Regions from separate parts of the Gilliamella sp. B3367 genome, predicted to be linked through region 2. Evidence: riboswitches for the same ligand, from Rfam matches in the RefSeq annotation. Region 2 holds a riboswitch; each other region holds the start of a gene.
The links. Region 2 has a riboswitch for thiamine pyrophosphate ahead of tenA (thiaminase II). Riboswitches for the same ligand answer to the same signal wherever they lie in the genome.
Positions count from the first base shown of each region.

Region 1: it holds a riboswitch for thiamine pyrophosphate, as region 2 does, so the genes downstream of both, thiB (thiamine ABC transporter substrate binding subunit) here and tenA (thiaminase II) in region 2, are expected to answer to the same signal.
Region 3: it holds a riboswitch for thiamine pyrophosphate, as region 2 does, so the genes downstream of both, thiM (hydroxyethylthiazole kinase) here and tenA (thiaminase II) in region 2, are expected to answer to the same signal.

Region 1 covers NZ_JAFNNJ010000001.1:654,899-658,187, reverse strand. Annotated here, with positions in the region: gene thiP (thiamine/thiamine pyrophosphate ABC transporter permease) at 1-897, opposite strand, end outside; gene thiB (thiamine ABC transporter substrate binding subunit) at 911-1,909, opposite strand; TPP riboswitch at 1,950-2,058, opposite strand; gene argS (arginine--tRNA ligase) at 2,583-3,289, shown strand, end outside.
Region 2 covers NZ_JAFNNJ010000002.1:560,896-564,184, forward strand. Annotated here, with positions in the region: gene J3U23_RS05635 (hypothetical protein) at 1-24, shown strand, start outside; gene asnA (aspartate--ammonia ligase) at 267-1,259, shown strand; gene tenA (thiaminase II) at 1,306-1,950, opposite strand; TPP riboswitch at 2,002-2,090, opposite strand; gene J3U23_RS05650 (DUF1161 domain-containing protein) at 2,127-2,531, opposite strand; gene J3U23_RS05655 (hypothetical protein) at 2,667-2,900, opposite strand.
Region 3 covers NZ_JAFNNJ010000003.1:212,763-216,051, reverse strand. Annotated here, with positions in the region: gene trkA (Trk system potassium transporter TrkA) at 1-1,272, shown strand, start outside; TPP riboswitch at 1,327-1,428, shown strand; gene thiM (hydroxyethylthiazole kinase) at 1,481-2,266, shown strand; gene thiE (thiamine phosphate synthase) at 2,266-2,907, shown strand; gene thiD (bifunctional hydroxymethylpyrimidine kinase/phosphomethylpyrimidine kinase) at 2,919-3,289, shown strand, end outside.

The sequences.
Region 1 (3,289 bases), on a different contig from region 2:
CGGGGACAATATAAATAATCCCCCTATTACGATAATTATCATACTAATCATTTTTAACCAATTGGTTATCGGTAATTGATAGTTGGAGTGACTAAATTTAACACTCAGCTTTCTATCATTTCTATTTATTTTCTGCATCAAGCTGATAAAAACAATACAGCAAACCAACTGCACGCAAGATAGTAATGCGGCTTGTAATAGATCAAAGTCTCGCACCGCTTGATAAATAGCCACTTCCAGCGTGGTGTATTTTGGACCACCACCCAATGCAAGCACTATGGCAAAACTCGAAAAACAGAGCATAAAAATAAGTGCTGCCATAGGCAATATTTGTCTACGAAGTAACGGCCATTCAAGTAATTTAAAATAGGTAAATGTTGAAAAATTAAGTTGTGCCGCTAACTGTCTTTGTTCTATCGCAACACTGTTTAATGTTTTGTAAAAGAGCACACAAGCATAAGGAAAATTCAAAAAAACATGCGCCAACAAAATACCTTGCAAGCCATAAATAGGAAATGAAAATGGGATATGCAGTACTTGGCAAATGTAAGCCAGTAAACCTTGTTGCCCATATACCGACAACAACCCTGTCACAACCACCAAAGCGGGTAAAATAAAGGTAATTGGCATTATTTTTATCAGTAACTTTTTACCTTTAAAATCAATAAAGGAGAGCGCCTTAGCCATTAATATTGCTGATGCCAGCGAAAGTATTGTCGATAACAAAGCTTGATAAAAAGTGATCCAAACAATATGAAGCACATAACTATCAAGATAAATCGTCAAATTTCCTGACTCTAAGGCAAATCGCCAAATAGCAATAAGTGCCGAGCTTAAAATGATGAGTATTAAGCTCGCCGCACTCATTCCGGGTAATAACGATTTAAATTTCAACATTGGCGATACGGATCTATTTACTAATTGCCGATTGCCATTCTCGAATCCAAGCTTTTTGATGTTTTTCAATCTCTGCTGGCTCAAATTCTAACGATTTATTGACCGAATTAATTTGCGCAAAGGCATTAGGTAGATCCGTTTTGATAATCGGATACATCACATTTTTCTCAGCAAATTGGTGTTGGACTTCAGGTGTCAGCAAATAACGTAAAAATTGGCGCGCTAGGTCAATTTCTTGACTGTATTTAATAATTCCGGCTACTTCAACTTGACGATAGTGCCCTTCATCAAAAATAGCTGCTTCGTAGTGATGCTCGTTTTCATTAATGATATGTGCCACTGGCGATGTACTGTAACTAAGTACAAAATCCGCTTCGCCTTTTAAAAACATACCATAAGCTTCGCTCCAACCTTTGGTGACCGTCACCGTATTTTTAGCGATTTGTTGCCACGCTTCTGCTGCTTTATCTCCATAAACTTTTTTTACCCAAAATAGTAAACCGAGTCCTGGTGTACTGGTTCTTGGATCTTGGTAGATGATTTTCCAACCGGCTTTATTTTCAACCAGTTCATGTAAAGAATGAGGTGGATTTTTGACTTTGTTATTATTGTAGATAAAAGCAAAATAACCAAAATCATAAGGCATAAAACTATCATCCCACCAATTGGTGTTAAGATTGTCGGGTTTAGCGATTTGATGAGGAATAAGAATATTCGCTTGTTTGGCTTGCTCTAATAGGTTGTTATCTAACCCTAAAATAACATCCGCATTCGTTTTATCGCCTTCAAGGCGAATACGATTTAAAACCGACACAGCATCACCTAATGTCACAACCTCAAGTTGGCAATTGCATTGGGCTTCAAACCCTTTTTTGATTGCCTCGCCGGGTCCCCATTGTGACATAAATGAATTATAGCTATAAACCGTCAAAGTAGGCAGTTCTGCATTGGCTAATGGGCTAAAAAGTGAAAATAAAAAAATAACAGGTAGTAAAAAGTTTTTACAAAACATTTTGCCTCCAAAGAAATAGGTAAAAGACAAAAGGTTTGAGCAGATATAATAACTCAAATCCCTCCGCTGGCATTATCCAGTTCAGGTTCGACGAGTTATGTCAGTCAATCTGACACTCTCAGCCCACTAGGGCACCCCGTTGAGAACGACATTAGTTTAGAGGGTGAAGGTATAATTGTAAATAGTTACCTTCAACGGTTGCCTGCAAACTTATCTACGATTTTGGAAGAGAGTAACTGCGCTTGATCAAACTGATAGATCTATTCTTTATAAAATTCCCGCCTAGCCCCATTTGTAATCGGAAAATCGATTTATTGCTTATTTAAGGAGTGAGTGAGTTTTGCATATTCATTCAAAAAGATATTTTCACCATGATTATCATAGTATTTTGTCAATTGTGAATCTGAGTTGTTGCAGATGGCCTTGAGCAAACACCAACGTTGAAAAGAGCAAAAGGATATTGATAATCAGGTAGTTAAATAAATTTCGGCACCTGTTTTCTCTTTATTTTTTTATCTATTTTATAATTGAGTTGATAGATTACATCTAAATAAAAAAATTTTCGTTTATAAAAGAATCTGCTATTTACTTGTCCTTAACTAATCCCACAGTGACAATTTATCAATTTATCAGTATTATATTGGGCATTTTATTTTAATCGATTAGGTTCAGTGTGAATATTCAACAACTATTAACACAACGTGTTTCTCAAGCAATGATTATGGCGGGTGCTGATAAAAACTGCGACGCTTTAATCAAGCAATCAGCTAAAGCCCAATTTGGTGACTACCAAGCAAATGGTATCATGTCTACCGCTAAAAAATTGGGAATGCCACCACGAGCATTAGCTGAAAAAGTTTTACAACATCTTGATATTGATGATATTGCCGATAAAATCGAGATCGCCGGTCCTGGTTTTATTAATATCTTTTTAAAAGATAGTTGGATTGCTGAACAAAACGAAGTCGCGCTAAATAGTGATAAACTGAATATTACTTTACCAGCCAAACCACAAACTATTGTGGTTGATTACTCTGCACCAAACGTAGCAAAAGAGATGCACGTCGGCCATTTACGCTCAACCATTATTGGTGATGCTAGTGTCCGAGTATTAAGCTTTCTTGGTCATAATGTTATCCGTGCCAACCATGTTGGTGATTGGGGAACCCAATTTGGGATGTTAATCGCCTATCTTGAAAAAATGGAAAACGAACATGCCAACGATATGGAACTTTCAGATTTAGAATCGTTCTATCGCGCAGCTAAAAAACATTACGACGAAGACGAAGCCTTTGCCGAAAAAGCCCGTAATTATGTCGTAAAACTTCAAGGTGGTGACCAATATTGCCGTGAAATGTGGCGAAAACTGGTGGATATCAC
Region 2 (3,289 bases):
GTTTCCACCTATTTTAATCAATAATTAACTCAATTATCTTTTACCTATATGATGAAGCATAATTACCTAATATATTGTATTATTGGGTAATTTAATTTCATTTTTTACGTTTAATGTGTGATGTAGTCCTTGCCCGCATCGGGAATCTGTGAATTTAATTATAGTGCTTAGCGTTTTATAAAAAGTCCGTATATGTTCTAACTTGCATATTTCTGTTTTCTAGTTTAATTTATCGTCACTAACCCATTCACTTTTTGAGATGAGACATGACGATATCATTTAAAGAGCAGCAACAACGGATCAATTTTGTTAAACAATTTTTTGCTGAGCAATTAGCTAATAATTTATCACTAATTGAAGTTCAAGCCCCACTTTTGAGTCAAATTGGTGATGGTGTTCAGGATAATTTATCTGGGACTGAGAAGGCGGTTCAGGTTAATATTAAGAGTATTCCTGATGCGCAATTTGAAGTGGTTCATTCACTCGCTAAATGGAAACGCAAAATCTTGAGCCAACATAATTTTCCAGTTGGTGAAGGTATTTATACCAATATGAAAGCACTTCGCCCTGATGAAGATAAGCTCTCCCCTATTCATTCTGTTTATGTCGATCAATGGGATTGGGAAAAAGTGATTCGTCCTGAAGATCGCAATCTAGCTTATTTAAAACAGACGGTAGAGAAGATTTATAGTGCTATTAAGGCTACAGAAAAAGTGGTTTCAGAAAAATATCATCTTTCTTGTTTTTTACCAGAGTCGATCACTTTTATGGATAGTGAGCAGTTATTAAAACGTTATCCTAATTTGTCACCAAAAGAGCGCGAAAACGCGATTACTAAAGAGTTAGGCGCAGTATTTTTAATCGGTATTGGTGGTGATTTGTCAAATAAAGAAAAACACGATGTGCGCGCCCCTGATTATGATGATTGGAGTAGCGATAATGAGATGGGTTCTAAAGGATTAAATGGTGATATTTTAGTTTGGAATCCAGTTTTAAATAGTGGTTTTGAAATTTCGTCAATGGGTATTCGCGTCGATCCTGAGACGTTAAAGCGTCAATTAAAATTAACCAATAATGAAGATCGTCTGCAATATGCTTGGCATAAGGCATTAGCTAATGGTGATTTTTTACAGACAATTGGTGGAGGGATTGGACAATCTCGACTAACTATGTTGCTTTTACAACAACATCATATTGGGCAAGTCCAAGCAAGTGTTTGGGATGATGTAACCAAGCAAAACTATCAACAACTTTTATAATTCATGCTCAGCATGTTTTATCTAAAATGGTAAAACATGCTGTTTACTAGTCACTTTTATCCAATGCCATTTGCCAAAAATTTATTTCCAATTGCGTCGCTTGCTTAAATATTTGGCTTAATTGTTTAAATCGGTTTTCACTGATATTAAGTAATTGTCCTTCTATCCAAGCAATTTCTTTTTGTACTGCTTGTTGAAACTCCTTACTAGCATACATCTCAATCCAAGAGCGATATGGGTTGTTTTCGTCCCAACCTTGAATCCAATTGGCAATCATGCCATACCCAATTAAACAGGGCGCCATCGCTATGTGTATATCTAATATATCGCCGTGTAATCCTATATCAAGCACATAACGTGTATAATCGCTATTGGCTTTGGCTTCCTTTAATGTGCTTAGTTCATATTCAGATATCTGCCATTTTTTGCAATATTCAATATGCAGATCGAGTTCAACTTCAACAATGATTTTTAAACTCTCTAATGATTGACGAATTTGAGCAATGTCGTGACTTTTATATACTGCAAGTCCCCAAGCTCGGGAAAAGTTGATTAAAAAAAGATAATCTTGTTTCAGGTAGTATTGAAAACAGGTTAAGTCTAATGTGCCTTTTCCTAATTGTTGAACAAAATCATGTTGAATATAGTGTTTCCACTCGCTTGATTCAATCAGTGAGTTAAATGATGGCATAATGACTCCTTTTTGACAAATTCGCTATAAGGAGTTAAACAGATTTCTATAATAGACGTGTTTTAAACTCCCTTCGTCGGTATTAACCGAATCAGGTTCAACGGGTATAATCTCAGCCTATAGCACCCCGGTTAAACAAATTATAAAATTTATAAAATGGTTACTTAAATTTCCGTTTATTCTGCTTTTTGTTCAGTTTCCTGAGATTCTGTAGAAGTCGGCTCTGGAGTTTGAACTTTTTCTACTGGTGCCGAAGCTGGCGTTTGAACTGGAGCGTTACTAGGGCTGTAGCACTCGACGGGTTGTGGTGTGATTTCAACAGGTGTTTCAGGCTCATCTTTAACTGATTTTGATGATGGTGTACGAATATAAACAATGCTTTGTTTACCTCGATCACATGATCCTACGATTTTACCTTCAATATTTTGTTCATCTTGAGGAACAAGTTTTAATTGGAAGCTATTTTCATTAACACCGTTATTTTTAATTTTTTCGGCGATATTTGCACTAATTTCGTCACAATTGGACGCAGATGCAATAACTGGGAGACCTAATAATAACACTACTGCTAACTTTTTCATGATCTTTCCTTAAGATTATCGAGTAACTGATGCATTATAAAACGATTGTTTAAACTGTCCATATCGTTTTGAATAACGCTGCAAATAAATTTTATCAATAGATTTGAAAAAGCTAGCTTAGTATAGATTTTTTAGTTAATTCTGCTCTTGGTGTTGGTTTTCAAGTAATTTTAATTTATCTAGAACCCATGAGCGAATATCGGATAGTTCGGCTTCAGATAATTGATTTACAAAGTCTCTTTTTGCGTGGAGTTGTTTGCGATCTTCTTCAGTCAAAACCACACCTTTTAAATTTAATAATACCTCTTTACGGTACATTGAGTAGATAAAATCTTTTATCAAATCATCGGAAAGATTAATATCAGCCATGGTGATTTCCTTATTTTATAAAACTCATTTGTTAATCATCAAATTTAGTTAATCTTTGTATAAATAACATTCTGATAGATTTTGAAGATGAATCCAGCCTAAAAAATAGGCTGACTTTTACTATAGTCTAATCACTATTAGATAACAATAGTAAATCGATAAATTAGATTAATCGATTAAATTATTCACTTTATTATTTGATAAGTATTTAACAAACCTGTTGATAACTCCATAACAATATAATAATTAATAAGTTATATGCAAGGTTAATTTTTAATCTTCTCTGATTTCTCAATTTTTGAGTAACAATTATCTAGCCTATTTCACAAAAATTGTGATTATAAAAAAATACAGCATATATTATGCTGTATAAAGAAAATATAAGGGAG
Region 3 (3,289 bases), on a different contig from region 2:
GATGAAGATCATGATAAATTGCAATCTTTGCAAGAGCGTTTTGATTTACAAGTCATTTGCGGTAAATCATCTTACCCACAAGTATTAGAGAGTGCTGGCGCGGAATCAGCCGATATGTTAGTTGCCGTTACCAATTCTGATGAAGTAAATATGATGGCTTGTCAGATTGGGCATGTGATGTTTAATATTCCACAAAAAGTTGCTAGAATCCGTGCTCCTGAATATAACGATGAAAGATACCCATTCTTCAATAAAGATTGTATCAACATCGATCATATTATTGCTCCTGAAAACTTAATTACAAATCATATTAGCCAATTAGTTCAATATCCTGGTGCTCTACAGTTTGCTTCGTTTTATGATAATCGTGTCTGTTTGGTTGCTGTAACCGCTTATTACGGTGGTGCGTTAGTGGGGAGCGAACTATCCGAACTTAAAGAGCATTTACCACATGTCGAAGCGCGTGTTGTTGCTATTTATCGTCAAAATCGTTTTATTCGCCCAATAGGTTCGACTTTAATTGAAGCTGGAGACATGGTTTATTTTATTACCCCTCCTCTTAACATTAAAGCTGTAACCAGTGAACTACAACGGCTAGAAAAACCTTATAAACGTATTATTATTAGCGGTGGTGGTGGCGTTGCCATTGCTTTAGCTAAACGTTTAGAGAATGATTATCAAGTTAAGTTGATTGAACGTAATGCAGAAAAAGCTGAATTAATAGCTGAGCAGTTAGTTAATACCACCGTGTTACATGGTGAATCATCAGACCAAGAATTATTATCGCAAGAGCAAGTCGAGTTAACCGATCTGTTTGTGGCGGTCACTAGCGATGATGAAGCCAATATTATGTCATCTATGCTGGCAAAAAGAATGGGGGCAAAAAAAGTCATCGTTCTTATCCAGCGACAAGCCTACTTAGAATTGATTAACGATAGTGTTATTGATATCGCGATTTCACCACAACATGCCACTATTTCAGAACTACTAAGCCATGTTAGGCAAACAGGTGTAGTTAAAGTTGTCTCATTACGCCAAGGTGAATCAGAAATTGTCGAAGTAGTTGCTCGTGGTGAAGCCGAAAATTCAAAATTAGTCGGTAAAAATATCAACAGTTTAAAATTACCTTCAGGTGCTACGATTGGTGCTGTGGTTCGTGGTGAAGATGTAATTATAGTAAATACGGATTTAATGATTGAAGATGGCGATCATTTAATAATTTTCTTACCGGATAGACGCGCCATTAGTGATATAGAAAGATTATTACAATAACTTGTTTAATTTTTAAACTCAGTTCATAATAGATTCAATTTTATCCAAATTTGTTATTTAGACTCGGGGTGTTTTTTGTTAGAGCAAAAAACTGAGAATTTACCCGTTGAACCTGATCTGGATCATGCCAGCGTAGGGAAGTCTCTGTCTTAATTACCGCTTTTGACACATTCTTCCCTTAATATTATTTATTAGATAAGGAAAGAATATGTCGGTCATTAAATTATTTTCAAATCAGGATGCCATTCCTTTTATTGGGCAAGTTCATCAGAAGCGACCTTTAATCCATTGTATTACCAATGATGTGGTACAAAATTACACTGCTAACGTTCTTTTGGCGATTGGGGCTTCACCAGCGATGGTGGTAGCTGAGCAAGAAGTTGAGGACTTTGTTGCCATTGCAAATGGTTTGTTAATTAATATTGGCACGATCAATAGTCACAGCGCTAAAAGCATGTTACTAGCCGCCGCAAAAGCTAATCAAACTCCTTGGGTATTAGATCCTGTCGCAGTTGGAGCAGCATTGAAATATCGTACTGAAATTGCTAAGCAATTATTAAAATTTAAACCGACAGTTATTCGAGGAAATGCTTCAGAAATTCTAGCATTAAGTGGTCAACAATCATCATCAAAAGGGCCTGATGGACTGGATTCTACTGATTCTGCATTAAATGCGGCAATGCTATTAGCCAAGAAATATCAAACCATTGTTGCAATAACAGGTGAGACCGATTATGTCATAGATGGTGAGCAGGTTTATAGCATTGTTGGGGGTGATATCGCGCTAACACAAGTAACTGGTACTGGTTGTTCATTATCTGCGATTGTGGCAGCATTGATTGCAAGTTCTGAAGATCATTTAAAGGCTACTGCTTCAGCCTGCTTTATGATGAAAAAAGCGGGGGAACTCGCTAATAAACAGCAAGGGCTAGGTACTTTTGCTATGTCAATTATTGACCAACTTTCTCTTTTCACCACAAATAAGGATTTTTGATGAAGAAGCAACTTGATTTAACACTCTATTTAGTACTTGACCCAGTACTTTGTGATGGCATAAATGGTATGGTTAATACCACTAAGTTTGCAGTTGAAAATGGTGTTACTGCCGTTCAATTACGTTCAGAACAAGAATATTCAGGTAGAAATTGGTATAAAGCCGCCCAAGCTTTAAAAGAAGTATTAATCGACACTCAAGTTCCACTATTGATTAATGATCATATTGATATAGCTTTAGCTGTCGATGCCGATGGTGTTCATGTTGGACAAAGCGATCTACCTGTCGAAGTTGCACGACGATTAATTGGAGAAGATAAATGGATAGGGCTTTCAGTCTCTAATTATTCGCAACTTGAGCGCGTTCCTTGGCAACTAGTCGATTATCTAGGTATTGGCCCTATCTATCCAACCCCCACCAAAAAAGATGCAGCAGAAGCAATAGGCATCGCCCAATTGACTGAACTTGTTAAAGCAAAACAATGCCCTGCCGTTGCGATCGGTGGTATCGGTGTAAACAATTTAACTGAAGTGATTCAAACTGGCATTGAAGGTATTGCCGTTGTATCCGCAATTTGCGGGCAAGGAGATATTGCTAAGGCCACATCTGATTTGATTAGAAAAATAAGACAAGCAAGATAGGAAATTAAACCATGACAACAGTTTCATTAACTATAGCTGGTAGCGATCCTAGTGGCGGTGCAGGTATTCAGGCCGATTTAAAGGCCTTTTCAGCGCTTGGCGCTTATGGGATGTCAGTCATTACTGCTTTAACCGCACAAAGTACACAAGGTGTTAATAGCATATACCCGGTGCCACCCGAATTTATTGAGGCTCAATTTAACACACTTTATCAAGATATCCATATTGATAGCGTTAAAATCGGTATGCTGATGAATAAAGAGATTGTAACCACAGTTAATCATCTATTAAGCAATAATCCTATTGCCAATATTGTTCTTGATACGGTAATGATAGCCAAAGGGGGGCATCCTTTATTGAGAAATGATGCCATTACCGCTAT